DNA from 4 places in the Variovorax sp. LjRoot175 genome. Region 2 is predicted to be linked to each of the others. Evidence: predicted binding sites of a transcription regulator. Region 2 holds the regulator's gene; each other region holds the start of a gene.

Region 1 (3,203 bases), 3.0 Mb from region 2:
CGGCTTCGAGAAACTTGAGGCCGCCGTACTTGACGAAGGGGATGTTGCGCCGCGCCAACTCGAGCTCGAGCGCGGCGCTGTGGCTCGAGCTGCGGAACAGCACGGCCTGCGATTTCAGCGCCAGACCGCCTTCGCGGTGCGCGAGCACGCGCTCGGCCACGAAGCGGGCCTGTTGTGCTTCGTCGGGCACCAGCACCAGCTGCGGCCGTCCGGCCGAGGGCTTGTCGGTCCAGAGGGTCTTGGCGTGGCGCTCCGCAGCGGCGGCGATCACCGCATTGGAGACATCGAGGATGGGCTGGGTCGAGCGGTAGTTGCGCTCCAGCGTGACCACCCGCGCGGGCTGCGTGAACTGCTGCGGAAAGTCGAGGATGTTGCGCACCGTCGCGCCGCGGAACGAGTAGATCGACTGCGCGTCGTCGCCGACCACGGTGAGGCCGCGGCCGTCGGGCTTGAGCGCGCGCAGGATGGCGGCCTGCAGCAGATTGGTGTCCTGGTACTCGTCGACCAGCACGTGGTCGAAGCGCGCGCCGATCTGCGCCGCCAGCGCGGGCTCCGCCACCATCTCGGCCCAGTACAGCAGCAGGTCGTCGTAGTCGAGCACCTGCTGCGCCTGCTTGGCTTCGACGTAAGCGCCGAAGAGGCGCTTGAGCTCGGCCTCCCATTCGGCGCACCACGGAAACGCATGCGCGAGCACCTCGGCCAGCGGCGCGCAGCTGTTGACGGCGCGCGAGTAGATCGAGAGGCAGGTTCCCTTGCGCGGAAACCGCCGCTCCATGGACGCGAGGCCGATGTCGTTGCGCACCAGGCCCATCAGGTCCTCGGCATCACCGCGGTCGTGGATGGTGAAGTTCTCGTGCAGGCCGATCTGCGCCGCGTGTTCGCGCAACAGGCGCGCGCCGATGCCATGGAAGGTGCCGGCCCAGGGCAGGGCCGGCGGCGCATCGGATTTCAGGCCGAGCACGCGCGCCAGCACCTGCCCGGCACGGCGCTCCATCTCCTGCGCCGCGCGGCGCGAAAAGGTCAGCAAGAGGATGCGCTGCGGATCGGCGCCACGCGCGATCAGATGGGCCACGCGATGCGCGAGCGTGCTGGTCTTGCCCGAGCCCGCGCCGGCAATCACGAGCAGCGGCCGCTGGTCTTCCGGAGCCTCGCCGAGGGCAGTGCCGACACCGTGCTCCACCGCCGCACGCTGCTCGTCGTTGAGCTTGGCGAGCGCGGCCGCGAGGCGCTCGGCCTGGCTCGTGGGTGCGGGTGTCGCGAGGCTTTGCATCGCCGCGACTTTACTGGATGTCCATCCAGATGCCGGCAGAAAAGCGCCGGAGGCCGATGACATAATCGCGCCTCGCTGCAACCGGAGACTTCGCATGGAAACCGTTCCGCCTCGGCAGCTTTCAACTCCCCTGTGATGCGTTGTTGGCCAGGGACTTGAAAGCGCCCCGAACCCTCGCCAACCGCCACAAAAATTCACCGGGAGTGAGCCATGCTCAATATCTTCACGCTCGCCAACGGCCGCCTTGTCCAGGAAGAAATCGAGGCCCTCGAAGAGCTCTCTCAGTTCCAGCCGATCTGGGTCGATCTCGAATCGCCCACACTCGAAGAAAAGCGCTGGATCAAGCAGTACTACGGCCTGTCCATCCCCGAGGATGCGATGGACGAGGACATCGAGGAGTCGGCGCGCTTCTACGAAGAAGACAACGGCGAGCTGCACGTGCGCAGCGACTTCCTGATCGATGACGCCGAGAACCCGCGCTCCGTGCGCGTCGCCTTCATCCTCAACCAGCACAACACCGAACTGCGCAGCCGCGGCGTGCTGTTCTCGATTCACGACGAAGACGTGCCGGTGTTCCGCCTGCTGCGCATGCGCGCGCGCCGCGCACCCGGCCTGATCGAGGATGCCAAGGAAGTGCTCTTGAAGCTCTTCGATGCCGACGCCGAGTACTCGGCCGACTCGCTCGAGAACATCTACGACGAGCTGGAAGTCGCGGGCAAGAAAGTGCTGGAAGGCAACGTCAGCGACGAACTGGCCGGCGAGGTGCTGGCCGCGATCGCGCGGCAGGAAGACCTGAACGGCCGCATCCGCCGCAACGTGATGGACACGCGCCGCGCGGTGAGCTTCATGATGCGCAGCCGCATGCTGAACGCCGAGCAGTTCGAGGAGGCGCGCCAGATCCTGCGCGACATCGAGTCGCTCGACAACCACACCGCCTTCCTGTTCGACAAGATCAACTTCCTGATGGATGCGACCGTCGGTTTCATCAACATCAACCAGAACAAGACCATCAAGATCTTCTCGGTGGCGAGCGTCGCGCTGCTGCCGCCGACCTTGATCGCGAGCGTGTACGGCATGAACTTCAAGCTCATGCCGGAGCTGGAATGGGGCTACGGCTACGCGTACGCGATCGTGCTGATGGTCGCCAGCGCCCTGGTGCCGATGTGGTACTTCCGCCGCCGCGGCTGGCTCAAGTAGCCGATCGGCCGGACAGCGTGGCGAGCCAGGCGTCGATCACCGCGAGGCTGTAGCGGCTCGCGACGGCGGCGACGAAGCGCAGGAAGTCGGCATGCGCCGCGTCGTCGGCGCGGTCCGAGATCGTGCGCACCGCGGCAAATGGCACACGGTAATCGTGGCACACCTGCGCCACCGCGGCGCCTTCCATCTCGACCGCCAGCGCGTCGGGCAACTCGCGCCGGAGCGCATCGCTTTCGGCGGCGGTCGAGACGAAGCGGTCGCCGCTCACCAGCAGGCCGCGATGCAGCCGGGGCGCCTGCAGGCCGAAGTCGTCGACCACCGTCTGCCCGAGCAGCGCGACCGGATCGCGCAGCAGGCCGGCGGCCACGGCGGCCAGCGCATCGCTGATCGCGGTGTCGGCCGCGAAGCGCGCATGCCCGGTCAACGGCACCTCGTATTTGGGAAAGATCGGCGAGGCGTCTAGATCGTGCTGCAGCAGCTTGGTCGCCACCACCACGTCGCCCACCCGCACGCCGGGCCCGAGCCCACCTGCAACGCCGGTGAAGACGATGGCGCGCACGCCGAAGCGCTCGAGCAGCACAGTGGCCGTGGTGGCCGCTGCGACCTTGCCGATGCGCGACAGCACCGCCACGACGGCTTGCCCATGCAAATGGCCGACCCAGAAATCCCGCCCGGCGACGCGCACGCGCTGCTCGTCGGGCATCGCCGCGAGCAGCGCGCCCAGCTCTTCCTGCAT
Region 2 (3,203 bases):
GCGCATCGCCGTCATGATCAGTGCCCAGGTGAGTTCGGCCGGCGCCAGCGGCGAGCCCGTGCCTTCGGCCACCGCGATGCCTTGCTCGGTGCACGCATGCACGTCGATGTGGCTGCCGACCCGGCCGGTCTGCGAGATGAGCTTGAGCTTGGGGAGCTTCTCGATCAGCTGGCGAGAGATCTGTGTGCGTTCACGGATCAGCACGATCACGTCGGCATCCTTGAGCCGCACCGAGAGCTGCCCGATGCCTTTGACCGTGTTGGTGTAGACCTTGGCCGCGTACGCGTCGAGCTTGGAAGCGCAGCGCAGCTTGCGCACCGCGTCCTGGTAGTCGTCGAGGATCACAATGTTCATGGCATGCCATTGTGCCTCGCACCATCCGCGTACTCCGTGCCCTGCGTTCCACAGGCGCACGCTGCCCGGGGATAACCCAGGCTCGGTTCGGCTTCAATTGCCGATCGGCATCGCCTCGCTCAATGCAGGCGGCTGGCGCGCGGCACGGTGTCCGCCGCTTCCAGGGCGGCCAGCCGATCGAGTTCGGCGCAGACGTCCGCCATGCGGCCCGAGATCACGACGCGGCCCGCGTTCTGGCCGGGGCGCTGCGCATCGACCGTGCGCACCACGCGCAGGGGACGCGTCGGCGCGGGTGCAGAGGCACAGCTGGGCCGAATGCCGACATAGCGAAGGCCGGACGAACGCCTGCGGCGCGAAGGCATCCAGCGATCGGCCAGCGATTGCAGCGGCATGAACAGATCAGCAAGGCTGAGAAGAGCGATTCCCATGTGAACTCCAGAAAAGTCAGAGGTTGAACACAGGCAGGATTGCTTTCATCGGCTGCTACAGGGTGATGGCCCTCGGCCATACGCCCGCCACCTGTCGCGGCCGGGGTTTGGACCCCCTACATGAGCATCGTGTTGCGGATCAGGCCTACGGCCAAGCCTTCGATCTCGAAAGGCTCGCCGGGCTGAACGACGATGGTGGGGTAGTCGGGGTTTTCGGCATGCAGCTCGATGACCTGCTTGTTGCGCTTGAGGCGCTTGACCGTGACTTCGTCGCCCAGCCGGGCCACCACGATCTGGCCGTTGCGGGCTTCCTTGGTGGCTTGCACCGCCAGCAGGTCGCCATCCATGATGCCGGCGTCGCGCATGGACATGCCACGCACCTTGAGCAGGTAGTCGGGCTGGCGCTGGAACAGGGTGTTCTCGACGTAGTAGGTCTGGTCGACGTGCTCCTGCGCGAGGATGGGCGAGCCTGCAGCCACACGGCCGATCAGCGGCAGCGCGAGCTGGGCCATGCCGGGCAGCGACAGGGAGAATTGGTTGTTGCGCGATTCGTTCAGCGAGCGCAGTGCGTCGCCCTTGAGGCGGATGCCGCGCGAGGTGCCGCTCACGAGTTCGATCACGCCTTTGCGTGCCAGGGCCTGCAAATGTTCTTCGGCCGCATTGGCCGACTTGAAGCCCAGTTCGGCGGCGATCTCGGCACGCGTGGGCGGGGCGCCGGTGTGTGCGATGGCGCTCTGGATCAAGTCCAGAATCTGCTGCTGGCGGGCGGTAAGCTTGACGGCGAACTGCATTGATGACTCCTTGCGGCACTGGCTGAATATCCAGTACCTGTATTTTTAACCAGTTTCCGGGAGTTTGGCAAGACATGGTCGATACCCTTCGAGAAGGCAAGCGCCGCGTGATCGTTCTGGGCACCGGCGGCACCATCGCCGGCCGCGCTACGGCGGCCGGCGACAACATCGGCTACACGGCCGGGCAAGTAGGCGTGACGGAACTGCTGGGCGGCATCGAGGCGCCCGAAGGCATCGCACTCGCGGCCGAGCAAGTGGCGCAGATTGACAGCAAGGACATGAGCTTTGCGATCTGGCGTACGCTGGCCGAGCGCTGCGCCCATTGGCTCGCCGAGCCCGACGTAGCGGGCCTCGTCATCACCCATGGCACCGACACGCTGGAGGAAACAGCCTTCTTCCTGCAGTCGGTGCTGGCTCCGTCGAAGCCGGTGGTCCTGACCTGCGCGATGCGGCCCGCGACCGCGCTGTCGCCAGACGGCCCGCAGAACGTGCGCGATGCGATTGCGGTCGCGTCCAGCCCCGGCGCGCTGGGCGTGGTGGCCGTCTGCGCGGGCACGGTGCACAGCGCCTTCGACGTCCAGAAGGTCCACACCTACCGGCTCGACGCCTTCGACTCCGGCGATGCGGGACCGGTGGCCTATGTGGAGGAGGGCGCGGTGCGCGGCCTCCGAAGCTGGCCGGTATCGCCGCAACAAGATGCGCGCGAGCTCTTCGAACGGATGACGAATGCCGCCCGATGGCCCCATGTGGAAATCGTGATGAGTCATGCGGAGGCGCGCGGCAGCCTGATCGACACACTGATTCGCGAGCGCCAGTCCGGCGCCGCCGAGCCGGTAGAGGGCCTGGTGCTCGCGGCCACCGGCAACGGCACCTTGCACCTTGCGCTGGAAGAAGCCGCGCTGCGGGCGCAGGCTGCCGGCATCGCGGTCGTGCGCGCCACGCGATGCACGCAGGGCCGCATCCTGCCGGCGCCGAATGCACTCTTGCGTGACGCGGGCGCACTGACTCCCGTCAAGGCGCGCATCGCGCTGGTGCTGGAGCTGATGGCAGATCAGCCGGCCGCCGATTGAGGCCATGTTCGGCGCTCTGCAATCGCACTCGTGGGCCTATCCGGCGCTGGAGGCGGTGCACATCATCGGCATCGCACTCCTGCTCGGCAATCTCGTGGCGCTCGAGCTGCGGGTGTTCGGACGTGCGGCTGCCTTGCCGGTGCGGGCGATGGCCAGGCTGTCGCTGTCGATCGCGCTCTGCGGCTTCACGCTGGCGGCGGCCAGCGGCTCGCTGATGTTCGCGACCCAGCCGGCCGAACTGCTCGCCAACCGGGCCTTCGTGATCAAGATGGGATTGTTGCTGGCCGCCGGATGCAACGCGGGCTGGTTCCACGCGCGAAGGTCCTTGCGCAAACTCGATGCGCTGGCGCGGGTACAGATGTTGTTGTCCACTGCGATCTGGCTGGCCGTCGTGTTCTGCGGCCGCTGGATCGCGTACTGAAGAGAAGAAGGAGTTCTTCCGATGAAACGTCGCAGCATCGTCGTCGCCGCCGCATCCCTTCCCGTCGCCACCCCGTTCGCCTGGGCACACCACGGCTGGAGCAGCTTCGACCAGGAGCGTCCGCTCTACCTGGAAGGAA
Region 3 (3,203 bases), 1.4 Mb from region 2:
AGTTGATTCACAAGGTGTCGGCGAAATCGCGCAGGTCGCGCGGCGCGGTGCCCAGCCAGCCGCGCAGCGGCGCATTGCTCGCGACGTTGTCGAGCTCGAGCATCACGCGGGTGTCGGTGCACCACGGCACGCCGGGTACGAAGTCGCCGGCGCGCGAACTCAGCACGCCCACCCATGCAGGCAGGCGCAGCACGCGGGCCGGCTTCGGCGCACCGCCGCGCCGCGCGCTGCGCAAGGTGGCGATCAGCTCGGCCAGCGTCATCGCGCGTGCCCCGCCGAACTCCACCACGCCGCGGGAGGGCGAGGCCGGGTCGGCCAGCACCGCCACGGCACGTGCGAGATCCTCGACATAGACCGGCTGCAACTTGGCAGCAAGCGCGGGGGCGGGCATCGCCAGCACAGGCAGTGCGGCCAGCGTGTGGAACAGCTTGGTCGCATCGCCGCCCTGGCCGAGCACGACCGAGGGCCGCAGCGCGATCCACGACGGGCCGCCGGCGGGCAGGGCTTGCAGTACAGCTTCGGCGGCGCGCTTGGTGCGCGCGTACTGGGTCGGGTTGTCTTTGTCGTTGCGGCCGATGCCCAGCGCCGAGATCTGGACGATGCGGCGCACGCCGGCCTGCGCGCAGGCTTGGAAGAGCGCGGCCGGCGTGTCCGTGTGCACCGCCTGCATCGGCCGGCGCGCGCTGTCGCGCAGCACGCCGACGGCGTTGATCACCGTGTCGAAGCCCGCCAGGCGCGGCAGCCAGGTCGCGGCATCGGTGTCGCGCGAGTAGTCGATCGGCAGGTGGGGCAGGTCGGTGCGCAGGCGCGTTGCGCTGCCGCAGGTCACCTGGTGTCCCGCCTTCTGCACCGCGGCGGCGATGCGGCTGCCGATGAAACCGTTGGCACCGCAGACGAGGATGTTCGATGAAGTGGTCATGGCGCTACTCCGGGTTTGAGTTCTTCTCGATGCTTCAGTCAAAACAGAAATAAACACGCAAAAAAATGTCAGAGCATGGGCAGGCTGGCATGGTGCGCGTCAGGATCGTCCTTGCCGCGGTTCGCATCGCCGCGCACGAACTTCTGCACGCTTGCGCCCAGCGTCAGCACCTTGTCGAGGGTGCCGGGCGACAGCCGCAGCATCTCGTCGGCCCAGGTGCCCAGCTTGGCCATGAGTTCCATGGTGGAGCGGATGCGGTCCTGCGCGTCGGCCGGCTCCTTGCCGAAGTCGGGGCTGGCGATGATCTCGCGCAGCACCCGCACGGTGGGGTCGAACTCGCGCTCCTTGCGCTCGCGCACCACGGTGCGGAACAGCTCCCACACGTCGACGCTGGTCTCGAAGTAGTCGCGCCGGTCGCCCAGTACGTGGGTCACGCGCACCAGGTTCCAGGCCTGCAGTTCCTTCAAGCTGTTGCTCACGTTGGAGCGGGCCACGTTGAGCGTTTCGGAAAGCTCCTCGGCATGCAGCGGCTTGCCATGGGCGAAGAGCAGCGCGTGGATCTGCGACACGGTGCGATTGACACCCCACAGGGAGCCCATCTCGCCCCAGTGAAGCACGAATTTGCGTTGGATTTCGGTCAGTTGCATGGTGTGGCCTTGCGATCGAGTTTATGGTTTTCGAAATTTCTGTCAATAAAGAAATGAAAATCTGATGCGGCGCTGGCCAATTGGTGAAATACTGTATGTTCATACAGTTTCCAAGAGACATTTCACCATGGCCGATGTTTTCATTCCCGTCCATGCCCTCAAGGGCCGAGGCGCGGCCACCCGCCTGCCGCACCGCTTCGAGCGCGACGTGCGCGATGCCTACGACGACGGCTGGGGCACGCTCGAAGAAGGCGCGGCCGAGCCGCTGCCGCCGCTTCAAACAGAGGTGCGTTTCGAAGACGTGAAGTCGGTGTTGTGCGAGAACGATTCGCCAGACATCTACTTCGATCGATCGATCAATCCGTATCGCGGCTGCGAGCACGGCTGCATCTACTGCTTCGCACGGCCCACGCACAGCTACCTGAACCTGTCGCCTGGCCTGGACTTCGAGACCAAGCTGATCGCCAAGCGCAACATCGTCGAGGTGCTGCGCGCCGAGCTCGGCCGCAAGAGCTACCGGCCCAGCCACATCGCGATCGGCACCGCCACCGATTGCTACCAGCCGATCGAGCGCGAGCTGCGGCTCACGCGTTCGGTGATCGAGCTCTTGAAGGAAACGCGCCATCCCTTCGGGCTGGTCACCAAGTCGAGCGCGGTCGAGCGCGACCTCGACTTGATCGCGCCGATGGCGGCCGAGCATCTGGCGGCGGTGTACGTGACCATCACCTCGCTCGACGGCGAACTCGCGCGCAAGCTGGAGCCGCGCGCGGCGGCGCCGCACCGGCGGCTGCGCACCGTGCGCACGCTGGCCGAGGCCGGCGTGCCGGTGGGTGTGAGCGTGGCACCGCAGATTCCCTTCGTCACCGAGGACATGGAGCAGGTGCTCGAAGCCGCGTGGGAGGCCGGTGCGCGCAGCGCCTTCTACACGGTGATCCGGCTGCCCTGGGAGGTGGCGCCGCTGTTCAAGCAGTGGCTGGAGCTGCACTACCCGCAGCGTGCGGGCCGCATCATGGCGCGCATCCACGAGATGCGCGGCGGCAGGGATTACGACGCCGACTTCGCCACACGCATGGTGGGCAGCGGCCTGTGGGCCGACCTGATCCGCCAGCGCTTCGAGAAGGCGACCCGGCGCATCGGCTTCAACCGCGAGCGCATCGCGCTCGATCTCAGCGCGTTTCGGCCGCCCGGCGAAGCGGGACAGGGCAGTCTGTTCTAAAGTCGATGCATGGATCGTTTCTGGATCGTTGTCATGGGGGTCTCGGGCTGCGGCAAGTCGAGCCTGGGTGCGGCGCTGGCCGCCGAGTTCACATTGCCGCTGATCGAGGGCGATGACTTTCATCCGCCGGCCAATGTCGAGAAGATGCGCGCCGGCATTGCGCTCACCGATGCCGACCGCACCGGCTGGCTGGCCACGCTGGGTCGGGAACTCGCCGGCCACCGGCAGGGTGCGGTGCTGACCTGCTCGGCGCTCAAGCGCGACTACCGCGAGCGGCTGCGCGCCGCGGCGCCGGGGCTGCGCTTCGTGTTCATGGATCTGTCACGCGAGGAGGCCGAACGCCGTGTCGCGGCGCGCGCGGCGGAGCACATGTTCCCGGCCAGCCTGGTCGCCAATCAGTTCGCGACCCTCGAATCGCCGG
Region 4 (3,203 bases), 3.3 Mb from region 2:
CTGCCCGAGAGGCTTGCGAGCGCTTCGGCCACCGCTTCGGGCGCAACGCCCTTGTGCAGCAGCTCCTGGCGCACGCGCGCGGCGCCGTGCCGTGCCGCGCGCTGGTGCAGCACCGACTGCACCACCCTCGCCTCGCTGATGAAGTCCTTGGCGGCCAGCTCGTCGAGCGCGCGCGCCAGCGTGCCGGGCTCTTCTTCGTACTTGGCCAGCTTGCGTTCGAGCTCGCTGCGCGAATGCTCGCGCTGGCTCAGGAGACGCAGGGCGCGGCCTTTGAGAGACGGAGCGCTGAAAGCCATGGCATCCGGTTACTTCTCGGGCGTGACGTCTGCCGCTTCGGCCAGAAGCGGAATGCCCAGCGATTCGCGCACCTTGTTCTCGATCTCGCGCGAAAGCGCCGGGTTCTCGCGCAGGAACTCGCGCGCGTTGTCCCGGCCCTGCCCGATCTTCTCGCCGTTGTAGGCATACCAGGCGCCCGACTTGTCGACGATCTTGGCGTTCACGCCCATGTCGATGATCTCGCCCTCGCGGCTGATGCCTTCGCCGAACAGGATGTCGAACTCGGCCGTCTTGAAGGGCGGCGAAACCTTGTTCTTCACCACCTTGACCTTGGTCTCGTTGCCGATCGCCTCGTCGCCCTTTTTGATGGTGCCGATGCGGCGGATGTCCAGGCGCACCGAGGCGTAGAACTTCAGCGCATTGCCGCCGGTGGTGGTTTCGGGCGAGCCGAACATCACGCCGATCTTCATGCGGATCTGGTTGATGAAGATGACCATGCAGTTGGTCTTCTTGATGGTGGCGGTGAGCTTGCGCAGCGCCTGGCTCATCAGGCGGGCCTGCAGGCCGGGCAGCGAGTCGCCCATTTCGCCTTCGATTTCGGCCTTGGGCGTGAGCGCGGCGACCGAGTCGATCACGATCAGGTCGACCGCGCCGGAGCGCACCAGCGAATCGACGATTTCCAGTGCCTGCTCGCCGGTGTCGGGCTGGCTGATCAGCAGGTCCGACAGGTTGACGCCGAGCTTCTGCGCGTACTGCACGTCGAGCGCGTGCTCGGCATCGACGAAGGCGCAGGTGCCGGCCTGGCGCTGCATCTCGGCGATGACCTGCAGCGTGAGCGTGGTCTTGCCCGAGGATTCCGGACCGTAGATCTCGATCACGCGGCCGCGCGGCAAGCCGCCGACGCCGAGCGCGATGTCGAGGCCGAGCGAGCCGGTGGAGACCACCTGGATGTCTTCCAGCGCCTCGCCTTCGCCCAGCCGCATGATCGTGCCCTTGCCGAACTGCTTTTCGATCTGGGCCAGCGCGGCCTGCAGGGCCTTGGCCTTTTCGCTGCCTGCGACCGAGATGCTGGTGCCTTTGACGAGTGCGTCCATGTGGAAATCTCCTTGAATATCAACGGGTTGTGTTGGGTTCATTCAATCTGCTTTTAATCACAGGCTGGATGCTTGAACAGTAGTGTAGGGGTTGATGGATTCGAGTAAACCCATTTTTTGGTCAGTTTGCTTTACTATCGATCGCACGTGATAGACGCTGTATTTCCGATCGACCCCGACGCCTGGCGCCAAACCCACCTGGGCCGCCTGCTGGGCCATGCCATGCGCCGCTTCGACGAGCGCGTGCTGGCGCTGATGGCGCACGATGCCGACGTGCCGCTGGCGCTGTCGAACCTTGCGGCGCGCGCGCAGGTGAGCGCGGCGCACATCCACATCACGCGCCATCTGTCGCGCGAAGGCTCGCGACTGACCGAACTCGCCGAGCGCGCCGGCATGACCAAGCAGGCCATGGGCACGCTGGTCGACCAGTGCGAGGCCTGGGGCCTGGTGACGCGCGGCCCTGACCCGCTCGATGCGCGCGCGCGGCGGGTGCTGTTCACGGCCGATGGGCTGGCCTGGCTGGAAGCCTTCCGCCATGCCGTGGCGCAGGCAGAAAAAGAGTTCCGCGCCAGCGTCGGCGACGAGATCGCCACCGTGGTAACCATCGGTCTCGAAGCCTATGCCGCGGCCTAGAATCCCAGCGTCTGGAGACACGCCATGCGAATACTGATTGCGGAAGACGACCAGGTGCTGGCGGATGCCTTGCTGCGCAGTCTGCGCACCTCGGGTTCGGCCGTCGACCATGTGGCGACCGGTTCGCAGGCCGATGCCGCGCTGATGACCAACAGCGAATTCGATCTGCTGATCCTCGACCTCGGCCTGCCCAACATGCACGGCCTCGAAATCTTGAAGCGGCTGCGCGCCCGCGGCTCGCAGCTGCCGGTGCTGGTGCTGACGGCGGCCGACAGCGTCGAGGAACGCGTCAAGGGCCTGGACTACGGCGCCGACGACTATATGGCCAAGCCCTTCTCGCTGCAGGAACTCGAGGCGCGCGTGCGCGCGCTCACGCGGCGCGGCATGGGCGCCACCAGCAATGCGATCAAGCACGGCCCGCTGGTCTACGACCAGGCCGGCCGCGTGGCGACCATCGACGGCAAGATGATCGAGCTCTCGGCGCGCGAACTCGGCCTGCTCGAGGTGCTGCTGCAGCGCGCCGGCCGGCTGGTGAGCAAGGACCAGCTGGTCGAGCGGCTGTGCGAGTGGGGCGAGGAAGTGAGCCTCAACGCGATCGAGGTCTACATCCATCGGCTGCGCAAGAAGATCGAGAAGGGCCCGATCCACATCGCCACCGTGCGCGGCCTCGGCTACTGCCTCGAGAAGATCCCGTGATTCCCCTGAGCCTTCGGTGAAGCTCTTCCAGCGCGCACAGCGCTCCCTTTTCGGCGAGATCCTCGATTGGATGCTCACGCCGCTGCTGCTGCTGGTGCCGGTCAGCATCGGCGTCACCTGGCTGGTCGCGCAGGGCATCGCCAACGCGCCCTTCGACCGCGAACTGCAACACAACCTCCGCACGCTGGCGAAGCTGGTGAACCTGCAGCAGGACGCGGCGCAGTTCGTGCTGCCGCAGGCGGCGCGCGAGATCCTGCGCGGCGACGACGCCGACCGCGTGTACTACCAGGTGCTGGACGGGCATGGCGAGCTGCTGAGCGGCGAGCGCGACGTCCCTTTTCCCCATACCGACGAGCCCCCGGTGACGGGCACCGTGTACCTGCGCGACGGCGAGATGCACGGCAAGGCGGTGCGCGTGGCCTCGCTCTGGATGGCGGGCGCCACGGCCGACGAACCCCCGGTGCTGCTGCAGATGGCCGAGACGCGCGAGAAGCAGTCGGTGCT

The links. The regulator LexA, encoded in region 2, represses DNA repair genes until DNA is damaged. The targets are predictions, from matches to a motif close to ACTGTATNNNNATACAGT.
Region 1: a site for LexA is predicted at 1,283-1,300, ahead of ACSQ89_RS27615 (ATP-dependent helicase). Genes of this name have one in related genera too.
Region 3: a site for LexA is predicted at 1,657-1,674, ahead of ACSQ89_RS19530 (PA0069 family radical SAM protein). Genes of this name have one in related genera too.
Region 4: a site for LexA is predicted at 1,434-1,451, ahead of recA (recombinase RecA). Genes of this name have one in related genera too.

Annotation. Positions count from the first base shown of each region.
Region 1 is NZ_CAXURY020000001.1:5,568,031-5,571,233, forward strand. It holds gene ACSQ89_RS27615 (ATP-dependent helicase) at 1-1,270, opposite strand, end outside; gene corA (magnesium/cobalt transporter CorA) at 1,481-2,467, shown strand; gene ACSQ89_RS27625 (5'-methylthioadenosine/adenosylhomocysteine nucleosidase) at 2,460-3,203, opposite strand, start outside.
Region 2 is NZ_CAXURY020000001.1:2,536,175-2,539,377, forward strand. It holds gene ACSQ89_RS12680 (D-2-hydroxyacid dehydrogenase family protein) at 1-354, opposite strand, end outside; gene ACSQ89_RS12685 (hypothetical protein) at 474-782, opposite strand; gene lexA (transcriptional repressor LexA) at 899-1,573, opposite strand; gene ACSQ89_RS12695 (asparaginase) at 1,648-2,643, shown strand; gene ACSQ89_RS12700 (hypothetical protein) at 2,648-3,064, shown strand; gene ACSQ89_RS12705 (DUF6152 family protein) at 3,086-3,203, shown strand, end outside.
Region 3 is NZ_CAXURY020000001.1:3,938,390-3,941,592, reverse strand. It holds gene ACSQ89_RS19540 (NAD-dependent epimerase/dehydratase family protein) at 8-919, opposite strand; gene ACSQ89_RS19535 (GbsR/MarR family transcriptional regulator) at 988-1,566, opposite strand; gene ACSQ89_RS19530 (PA0069 family radical SAM protein) at 1,694-2,782, shown strand; gene ACSQ89_RS19525 (gluconokinase) at 2,792-3,203, shown strand, end outside.
Region 4 is NZ_CAXURY020000001.1:5,789,031-5,792,233, forward strand. It holds gene recX (recombination regulator RecX) at 1-296, opposite strand, end outside; gene recA (recombinase RecA) at 306-1,370, opposite strand; gene ACSQ89_RS28675 (MarR family winged helix-turn-helix transcriptional regulator) at 1,518-2,003, shown strand; gene ACSQ89_RS28680 (response regulator) at 2,028-2,699, shown strand; gene ACSQ89_RS28685 (sensor histidine kinase N-terminal domain-containing protein) at 2,716-3,203, shown strand, end outside.